2 regions of the Afipia sp. GW822-FHT04G07 genome follow, and region 2 is predicted to be linked to the other one. Evidence: riboswitches for the same ligand, from Rfam matches in the RefSeq annotation. Region 2 holds a riboswitch; the other holds the start of a gene.

Region 1 (5,109 bases), on a different contig from region 2:
CCTCCCCGCGCCCGGGCACCGGTGTTGTGCGGCGCAGTGTTGTCTTGCGCCGATTAAACCGCACAATACGGCTGCAAAGGGCTCCGGTCGTCGGACGGCTAAGCCCAAGAACAACAATGAACCGGGCCACCCCCAGGACCGGCCTCCGGAGACCCACATGTCCGCTTCATCTCCCGCCAAGAAACTCGAAAAGAGCCTGATGAACGAATTCCCGCCCGCGCGGGACAAACTGGTGACGCTCGCGAACTGGCGCACCCAGCCTTATAGCGACTGGAGCTTCCACAACGTTCGCCGGCTGCTGCCGACGGCAGACATCGCCGCCTCCGCAAATCCAGCTCCGCTGGAAAGTTCGCCCGTTGAAATCGGTCACGTCGCATTCGACGGGATCGGCGGCAAGGCCACGACGCTGCGCGAGGCGCTTCGCACAACCAGCACCAAAGGCTTCGTCGTTCTCCGGCGCGGGCGGATCGCAGCCGAATGGTATGCGAATGGAATGGACGCGCGGACGCCGCACATCGTGTTCTCGGTCAGCAAGTCGATCTGCGGCGCGCTCGGCGGAATTCTCGCCGACAAGGGCTTTCTCAACCCGAACCGGCCGGTGACCGACTACGTGCCGGAAGTCTCGTCCTCGGTTTATGGCGGCTGTTCGGTCCGCCACCTGCTCGACATGTCGGTGGGCATCGCGTTCACCGAGGATTACGTCGATCCGGACGGCGACGTCGCCCGTTACCGCCGCGCGGTCGGATGGGATGCCATCAAGCCGGGCCAGAGCACCATGGCGCTGCGGGAATATCTCGCGACTCAAAAAGCAGACGGCAAGAAACACGGCGACACGTTCCATTACGTTTCGACCAACACCGACCTGCTCGGCTGGGTTTATGAGCGTGCCGCCGGCCGCGCCCTCTCCGACCTGCTCAGTGAATATCTCTGGAAACCGCTCGGCGCGGAAACCGACGCCTATGTCACGTTGGATTCGGAAGGCGCGATGCGCGCCGCCGGCGGAATCTGCGCCGGTCCCCGCGATCTCGCCCGGTTCGGAGAAATGATCCGGCAGCGCGGCGTGGCGAACGGCACGCAGGTGGTGCCGGGCTGGTGGATCGACGACATCAATGACAACGGCGATCCGGCGGCATGGGCGCGCGGCGAATTCGCCGGGATGTTTCCTGATGCGGCCTATCGCAGCAAGTTCTACCAGATCGACCGCAAGCGGCACACGCTGTGCTGCATCGGCATCCATGGCCAGTGGATCTATATCGACCCGATCAGTGAACTTGTGATCGTGAGGGTCGCCGCAGAACCGATCCCGCTCGATGTGGAGAACTACCGCGCATGGCGGCGCGGCTTCGCGGCCATCGTGCAGCATTTCTCCTGACGGCGGAACGGCGCGAGCTCAGCGCGTCAGCTTTTCCATCTCCGGAAACGGCGCGTAGGTCGCGCCCTCGCAAAGTTCGGCGGCGTCCTCGATCATGCGGTCGAAACGCCCGTCGATATACATCGCGCCGCGTTGCTTCACGCCGGCATAACTACCGTCCGTTCCACGCGCGTTGAAACGCACACAGGCCACGTAGCGAAGACGGCCGCCGACCGTCTTCTGCGCAGGCTCGGCGATGCTCGCCTCGCGCACGCCGCGCGGGTCGTTCAGATAGGTGCGAAGAAATGCGAGCAGCTCCGGCCGGTAGTTCGCAGGATATGGCTGGTTCTCCACGCCACGATCGGCTGTATAGGACAGACCGTCATTGCCGCCGGTCCACGCGCAGCCGCCGACGCCGAACGCAAACAGCAGGATCGCGGCGCGCCGCGCATATGTCACCAATTTGCAACGCATCGGGATGAAGTCCGCAGCCGTGAGTATCGCATTGGGTTTCTTAGACATTGCGGCATTGACAAGGCAAGTCACCGCAGCTTGATTGGGACCACGGCACAGGTGCCAGCGCAAGCTGGCCAATAGGGAATTCGGTGCGCCGTGCAGGTTGCCCCGCCGCTCTTTCGGCGAATGCATCCTTCAAGGCTATTCCGGAGCTGCCCCCGCAACTGTCAACGGTGAGCCGTTGTCCAACATGCCACTGAGCGAAGGCTGATCAGCCCGGCTTGGGAAGGCGGACAACGGCGACGATCCGCGAGCCAGGAGACCTGCCTGTACCGGTCATCCTTCCGTCGCACGGGGCGTGCGAAGGGGCGGCATTTCCGCAGCGGTGACGTGACGTAACTGTTGCGGAGGTTCGGCCGATGGCCCGTTTCCTCAGTCACGACGTGAAGTCCGGCAGCGTCCGCTCGCCGGATATCGTCATGCCTGCGCGCGTTTTCACCGCGCCTCCGCGATCACATCATCGGCGGGGCAACATCGTGACTCTTTTTTCTGATCATTTTCCAACAACGAAACTGCGGGTTTCGTTTGCAGTGGCGTGTCTTGCGGGCACCGCGCTCGTAAGCCCCGCTCTGGCGCAGAACGCTTCCCAACTACCACCGGTCAACGTCGACGCGAGTCGCGTGTATGGCGGCATCGTCGGCACGTCGTCGTCGGTCATCACGGCGGAGGACATCGCGCGCGCTCCTAACCAAACGATCCAGGATGTGCTGGCGACGATACCGGGCGTCCAGCTCACGAACATTTTCGGCGCCGTCAACGGCACCGGCTCGACCGTAGATCTTCGCGGGTTCGGCGCATTTGCGTCTTCGAACACGCTCTTTCTGATCAACGGCCGGCGTCTCAACGAGGCCGACCTGCAGAGCGTCGATCTGTCCACTATTCCGGTTCAGTCGATCGAGCGGATCGAGGTGACGCGCGGCAACTCAGGCGCGGTGCTGTATGGCGACAACGCCGTCGGCGGCGTCATCAACATCATCACAAAAACCGGCGCCGGCATCGGCAAGCCGGTGTCCGCACGCGCCGAAGTCGGCGTCGGGTCTTACGGCCAGCGCGAAGTCAATGGATCGTTCAGCACGAACTCCGGCCCGTGGTCGACCGCCGTGTTCGGCAATGTTGTTCATTCCGACGGATACCGGGTCAACAACAAACTAAACCAGCAGAACGGCGTCGGCGAGATTCGCTACGCGACGCCCGAATTCACGGCGTTCCTGAATCTGTCTGGCGACAACCAGCGCCTTGGATTGCCGGGTACGCGCGCGAATACGTACTTTAAAGATCAAACCTTTCCGCCTCCCCCTCCCATTAATCAACTAGCAGGCGACCTGCGTGCGACATCGACGCCGAATGACTACGGCAAAAAGCAGGGCGTCAACGTCACGACCGGGTTCACGAAATCGTTGTGGGCCGGCGCAGAGTTGATCGTCGATGGCGGTGTCCGCAACAAGAAGCAACAATCCGGCTTTTTCGGCGACCCGGACTATGCGTTGTCGTTTCCCGGGGATCGCTTCCCCTTTGCCTATGTCGATTCAGATCTGACGACATGGTCGATCACGCCGCGCCTCAGCATGAAGAATACATTCGGCAGCATCACGTCGAGCATCCTGACCGGCGTCGATTACTATGACTCGCGTTACGCATCGAACCGCAGCTACACAATCTCGGACCCACCCAACCACGTCTACAATCTCTCCCAGCAGACCCTCGCGGGATACTTCCAGCAAACGCTTGGCCTGCTGCCGAGCACCGACTTTTCCTATGGCGGACGCATCCAGCAGTTGAACCTGAAAGCGCGTGACACCTACGATCCCACCGCACCGGCAGGAAGCCTGCTGGCTCAGGCCGCGCCGCTCGACAAGGAAGAGAGCCACCACGCGCTGCACATCGGCCTCGAACACCGCTTCAACGAAAACTTCGCTGTCTTCGGACGGGCTGCAAGGGCGTTCCGCACACCCAACGTGGACGAACGCGTCGTAACCGGCCCGGCGTTCGGAAGCGCGTTTCCGTTCCCGCCGATTGCCCAGAACTTCCAGCTCAACACCCAGACGTCTCACGACATCGAAGGCGGCATCCGTATCCACGGCGGCCCGCTGGATATTCAAACCAGCATCTACGACATGCACCTGAAGAACGAGATCCATTTCAATCCGGTCGCATTTTACAACTACAACCTCGATCCCACGCATCGCTACGGCTCCGAGACCAGCGCGTCGCTGCGGATCAACGAAGCCTTCAGGCTCAAGGGCGGCTTCGCCTACACCCGCGCGGTGTTCGAGGAAGGACAGTTCACCGGCAAGGATGTTCCGCTGGTGTCGCGACTGACCGGGAGCGCCGGATTCTCGTGGAACGTCTGGCAAAAATACGCCGTGCTCGACATGACAGCCCGCTTCTGGAGCAGCCGCCGTCTCGACAATGATCAGGCCAACAAGGAAGGCTTCATCGGAGCCAACGCCACCATCGATCTCAAGCTGAGCGGCGAGATCGATCGCTTCTTCTGGTCGGCAGCGGTGATCAACCTGCTGGACACCCATTACTACGACTACGCAATCGCCAGCGCGTTCACGCCCGGTTCTTACTCAATCTATCCCCTGCCCGGCCGGACCTTCATGGTGAAAGCCGGCATGACGTTTTAAGCAGAAGCGCTGCTCCAAACAGCCCGGCCCGCGCTCATCTCACGATGGGCGCGGGCCGTTCTTATTTCCGAGAACCGCCTGGATGCGGGGGCTATGCAAATGCGGCCACGGAAATATCGAAACGTCAGAAGGGGATCAGCCCTTCTTCTGCACGGCGATGTGCTTCGCAGGCGCCGTGGACGAGATGTGCTTCTTGCTCACGACAGCGCTGGTCTTCTTGTGCGCCTTGTGATGCTTGACCTTCTTCGCCTTCACTTTCGCGTTCGCGTTCGCAACCGACGGCTTCAGGGTTTCGGACTTGGCGGCAGGCGCCGTTTCGGTCTTCATGACGGTGGCAGCCATGGCAGGCGCGACAATCATTGAACCCGCAACAAGGGCGGCAGAAATGATCTTCAGCATGGGTCTCTCCTGTCGTTATGCGATCGCCGGGTGGGCCGGTCGGATGGCCGGGTCGCCGATCGTCGAACAACCCTAAAATCGCCGCGCTGAACTCAATCTGAAGCGGGCCGATGGCCTTCGTTCATCTGGATGACATTTTGGCCATGTGCCAAAGCATTGCAGCCGTTGGCCCCAGGCGCTTGAAACCCCGCATCCGGAACATCCGTAGCTGGA
Region 2 (5,109 bases):
TCGAGCGCGACGTCTCGATCGAAATAACATCCGCGTCCATCGCGCCGATGGCGTCGATAATGTCGTTGAACTCGGCGTAGCACATGTGGGTGTGGATCTGCGTTTCATCCTTCACGCCCGCTTGCGAAATCCGGAAGCACTCCACCGCCCAGTCGAGATAGGCCTTCCAGTCGCCCTTGCGCAACGGGAGACCCTCGCGCAGCGCAGGCTCGTCGATCTGGATCACGCCGATGCCGGCGCGCTCGAGATCGGTCACCTCGTCGCGCAGCGCGAACGCGATCTGGCGGCAAACCTGATCTCGGCCGAGGTCGTCGCGCACGAACGACCATTGCAGCATGGTGACGGGGCCGGTCAGCATCCCCTTCATCGGCAGCGGTGTCAGCGATTGCGCGTAGGACGACCAGCCGACCGTCATCGGCTTCGGGCGCGAGACGTCGCCGAAGATGATCGGCGGACGGACATAGCGCGAGCCGTAGCTCTGCACCCAGCCGTGCCTGGTGAAGGCGTATCCGGACAGTTGTTCGCCGAAATACTGCACCATGTCGTTGCGCTCGAATTCACCGTGCACCAGCACGTCGATGCCGATGTCCTCCTGCCAGCGCACCGCTTTCTCGGTTTCCTTGCGCAGGAACGCATCGTACTCGGCGTCGCTGAGTTGGCCCTTGGCATGGGCGGCACGGGCCTTGCGCACCTCTTCGGTCTGCGGAAACGAGCCGATGGTCGTGGTCGGGAACGAGGGCAGGCCGAGCACCTTGCTCTGGAGTTTCTGCCGTGTGCCGAACGGGCTCTTGCGTTCGGACAGATCGCGTGCGGGGTTCGCGGCCCGCAAAATCACCGCCGGGTCGTGGATCTTCGGGGATGAGGCGCGCTTTTCCGCAGCGTCATCCGAAGCCGCGAACACATCCTTGGCGGCATCGCGTCCCGATGACAGCGCGCGGCTGAGCGCCGCCAATTCGCCCATCTTCTGCACCGAGAAGGCGAGCCATGTCTTCAGGTCGGAATCCAAGTCCGTTTCCTGATCGAGGTCGATCGGCACATGCAGCATCGAGCATGACGGTGCGATCTGGATGCGATCCGCGCCGCGCTTTGCGGCGATGTTCTCCAGTTGGCCGAAAATTTTCGACAGATCGCTGCGCCAGATATTGCGGCCATCGATCACGCCGAGCGACAGCACGAGGTCGGCGGGAGCCTGCTTCAGGGCCTGATCGATCTGCTTTGCGCCACGCACGAGATCGAGATGCAATCCCGACACCGGCAAGCTTAATGCCAGCGCTTCGTTGTCGCCGAGTTCACCGAAGTAGGCGGCCAGCATGATCTTGAGGCCCGGCACCTTCAGCGCGATTTCGCTGTACGCGGTCTTGAGCGCCGCTTTCTCTGCGGCATCGAGATCGAGTACGAGACACGGCTCGTCGATCTGCACCCAGTCCGCGCCTTCATTCGCGAGCCTGTTGAGCACATCGATGTAGACCGGCAGCAGCTTTGGCAGCAGCGACAGCCGGTTCTCACCCTTGCCGAGCTTGAGAAACGTAACCGGGCCGACCAGCACCGGCCGGGTCTGGATGCCGAGCGCTTTCGCTTCGCGGTATTCGTCGATCGCCTTGGTCGAGGCGAGGGCGAAGGTCTGATCCTTCGCGAACTCCGGCACCATGTAATGATAGTTGGTGTCGAACCATTTCGTCATTTCCTGCGCCGGAACGCCGTGACCATGGCCGTGATCGTGACCGTGCGCGCAGCCGTCGTAGTCTCCCACATCGTTCTGGCTGCCGCGCGCCATCGCGAAATACGTCGCCAGCGATACCGGGCCGCCGGTCCAGCCGTAGATCTTTGGAATCGCGCCGACCATCGCGCTGGTGTCGAGCACCTGATCGTAAAGCGAGAAATCGTTGGACGGGATGACGGTGACGCCGAGATCGCGCTGGCGCGTCCAGTTGTCGGCGCGAATTTTTGCGGCGATCTCCCGCAGCGCGGCTTCATCGATCTTGCCGGCCCAGAATTTTTCCAGCGCGATTTTCAGTTCGCGCCGTGGACCGATGCGCGGAACGCCCAGCGTGGCGACAGGAATAGACGATACGTAAGACAAACTCGACATCGGAAACCCCGTGATGTTGGAGCAGGGCCGGACATGCGCGAACAACAGAGACGGCGGGGCCGTCCTCTCGCAAGCGACACACCGGGGCACCCCGCCCGTGGACGTAATGTGATCGTGGCAGGTCTCCTGGCTCACGGGTCGCCGCTTTAAGTCCTGCCTTCCCGAAGCTTTCGCCTCAGTGGCATGGATGGACAAAGCTCACCGTTTACAGTTGCGGGGGCAGCTTCGGAATTGCGGGACCGTCAGGCCCCGCGCACCGCATTCCCTCTTGGCTCCGGATCACCGATCCGCAGAACCGCGATGCTCTCGTTATGAGAAGCGGGCGGCGTCAGGTCAAAAGGAAAGCTTCCCACTGGACCGCTCCCGGACGTCGCCCCAACTAGAGTGGGCAGAATCATCCTGAGAGAGTTCTCTAGTAATTCGCCGGAGAGCAGTCGGCCGCACGGCGTATCGACGACTGGTCAAAATTTTTTTTCGAGAGTTTTCCCGTTTGTTTGATGTTGTTTCTCGTCCTGTCCCCGTTTTCCACGATCACTGCCGCTTGACAGTGTAGCCTGGCGGATACCAGATGTAGACGTCGAGGTTCCGCAAAGCCGCAAGGCCTAGCGGTGAAAATGGGAAGCCGGTGAGCTGCATCCAGTGCAGCAATTCCGGCGCTGCCCCCGCAACTGTAAGCAGTGAGTTGAGTCCGACCTAAGTCACTGATGCCTGATCCGCATCGGGAAGACCGGACTCAGCGCCGACCTGCGAGCCAGGAGACCTGCCGCGACACCAAAAGAACGTCCACGGGCGGGGTGTCCGGCGGTCGCGTGCTTCGGTGCGTTCGCGCGCCGCGACGACGCGCCTTTCGGCCCCAGCCCCCAGAAAATTGCAACATGCACGGGGTCTGCCGATGTCACTCTCGATCGAACGCGAAGCCGCTAAATCCGCTCCTCTCATTCAGTTGCGTTCCGAGTCGCTGGCCATCCCTGCAAATGAGCCGCCGTTGCAGGTCATCCGCCGCAACGGCACCGTGTCGCCGTTCGACGCGGGCAAGATTTCCATTGCGATGACCAAGGCGTTCCTCGCGGTGGAAGGGAACACGGCCGCTGCTTCGCGCCGCGTCCATGAAGTCATCGAGCAACTGACGAACGAGGTGGTGAGCGCGCTGACCCGCCGGATCGGCGAGGGGCGCACCTTCCACATCGAAGACGTGCAGGATCAGGTCGAACTCGCGCTGATGCGCAGCGAACACCACAAGGTCGCGCGGGCCTATGTGCTCTACCGCGACGAACGCCAGCGCCAGCGCGCCGAAGAGGCCGCCGCCAAGCCGGTCAAGACATCGTCCGAGCCGCAGTTGCATGTCACGCTGGGCAACGGCACGCGCGTGCCGCTCGATGTCGACCGCCTGACGCTGATCATTCAGGAGGCCTGCGCCGATCTCGACGGTGTCGATTTCGGCCCCGTTCTCACCGAGACCCGCCGCAATCTCTACGACGGCATCAGCCAGGACGAACTCGCGCTCGCGGGCATCATGGCCGCGCGCACGCTGGTGGAGCAGGAGCCGAATTACGCCTATGTCAGCGCGCGGCTGCTGCTCGACAAGCTGCGCACCGAGGTGCTGTCGTTTGTCCACGCCGCGCAGATCAACGCCACACAGGCCGACATGACCGCGCGCTACCCGGAGTATTTTCCGGCTTACATCAAAGCAGGGATCGAAGCTGAATTGCTCGATCCGGAATTGGCGCGCTATGACCTGAAGCGGATCGCGGCGGCTTTGAAGCCGGAGCGGGACCTGTCGTTCCAGTTCCTCGGCTTGCAGACGTTGTATGACCGCTACTTCCTGCATAACGACGGCAACCGCATAGAACTGCCGCAGGCGTTCTTCATGCGCGTCGCGATGGGTCTCGCCATTCGCGAGATCGATCGCGAGGCCCGCGCCATCGAGTTCTACAACCTGCTGTCGTCGTTCGATTTCATGGCCTCGACGCCGACGTTGTTCAATTCCGGCACGCTGCGGCCGCAATTGTCATCCTGCTTCCTCACCACGGTGGCGGACGATCTCGATGGCATCTTCAAGTCGGTGAAGGACAATGCGCTGCTGGCGAAATATTCCGGCGGTCTCGGCAACGACTGGACCCGCGTGCGCGGCCTCGGCGCGCACATCAAGGGCACCAACGGCGAAAGCCAGGGCGTGGTGCCGTTCCTCAAGGTCGCCAACGACACTGCGATTGCGGTCAATCAGGGTGGCAAACGCAAGGGCGCGGTCTGCGCTTATCTCGAAACGTGGCATGTCGATATCGAGGAATTTCTCGACCTGCGCAAGAATACCGGCGACGACCGCCGCCGCACCCATGACATGAACACCGCGAACTGGGTGCCGGACCTGTTCATGCAGCGCGTCGAAGCCGACGGCGAATGGACGCTGTTCTCGCCGGACGAGACGCCGGATCTGCACGACCTTTATGGCAAGGCCTTTGCCGAGCGTTATGCGTTCTATGAAGCGAAGGCCGCGCGCGGCGAAATGCGCGTGTTCAAGACGCTGCGCGCCACCGACCTGTGGCGGCGTATGCTGACCATGCTGTTCGAGACCGGACATCCGTGGATTACGTTCAAGGACCCATGCAACCTGCGCTCGCCGCAGCAGCATGTCGGCGTCATCCATTCGTCGAACCTCTGCACCGAGATCACGCTCAATACGTCGGACGACGAAGTCGCCGTGTGCAATCTCGGCTCGGTGAACCTGCTCAACCATGTGGGTGAGGGCGGCATCGATCATGCGCGGCTGAAGCGGACGATTTCGACCGCGATGCGGATGCTCGATAACGTCATCGACATCAATTTCTACACCATTCCGGAAGCGCGCCGCTCGAACCTCAAGCATCGCCCGGTCGGCCTCGGCCTGATGGGCTTTCAGGATGCGCTTCACGCATTGCGAATTCCTTTTGCCTCGGATCAAGCGGTGGCCTTCGCCGATACCAGTATGGAAGCGATCTCCTTTCATGCCATCTCGGCATCCGTCGATCTGGCCGCGGAGCGCG

What was found. Region 2 has a riboswitch for cobalamin ahead of AC1RKJ_RS21655 (ribonucleoside-diphosphate reductase subunit alpha). Riboswitches for the same ligand answer to the same signal wherever they lie in the genome.
Region 1: linked by a shared signal. The riboswitch ahead of AC1RKJ_RS05315 (TonB-dependent receptor) and the one ahead of AC1RKJ_RS21655 (ribonucleoside-diphosphate reductase subunit alpha) in region 2 are both predicted to bind cobalamin.

Annotation. Positions count from the first base shown of each region.
Region 1 is NZ_JBXAMP010000001.1:1,060,034-1,065,142, forward strand. It holds gene AC1RKJ_RS05305 (serine hydrolase domain-containing protein) at 158-1,372, shown strand; gene AC1RKJ_RS05310 (hypothetical protein) at 1,391-1,825, opposite strand; cobalamin riboswitch at 1,906-2,152, shown strand; gene AC1RKJ_RS05315 (TonB-dependent receptor) at 2,227-4,497, shown strand; gene AC1RKJ_RS05320 (His-rich protein BRANT) at 4,633-4,896, opposite strand.
Region 2 is NZ_JBXAMP010000002.1:430,070-435,178, reverse strand. It holds gene metE (5-methyltetrahydropteroyltriglutamate--homocysteine S-methyltransferase) at 1-2,089, opposite strand, end outside; cobalamin riboswitch at 2,189-2,404, opposite strand; cobalamin riboswitch at 2,653-2,871, shown strand; gene AC1RKJ_RS21655 (ribonucleoside-diphosphate reductase subunit alpha) at 2,982-5,109, shown strand, end outside.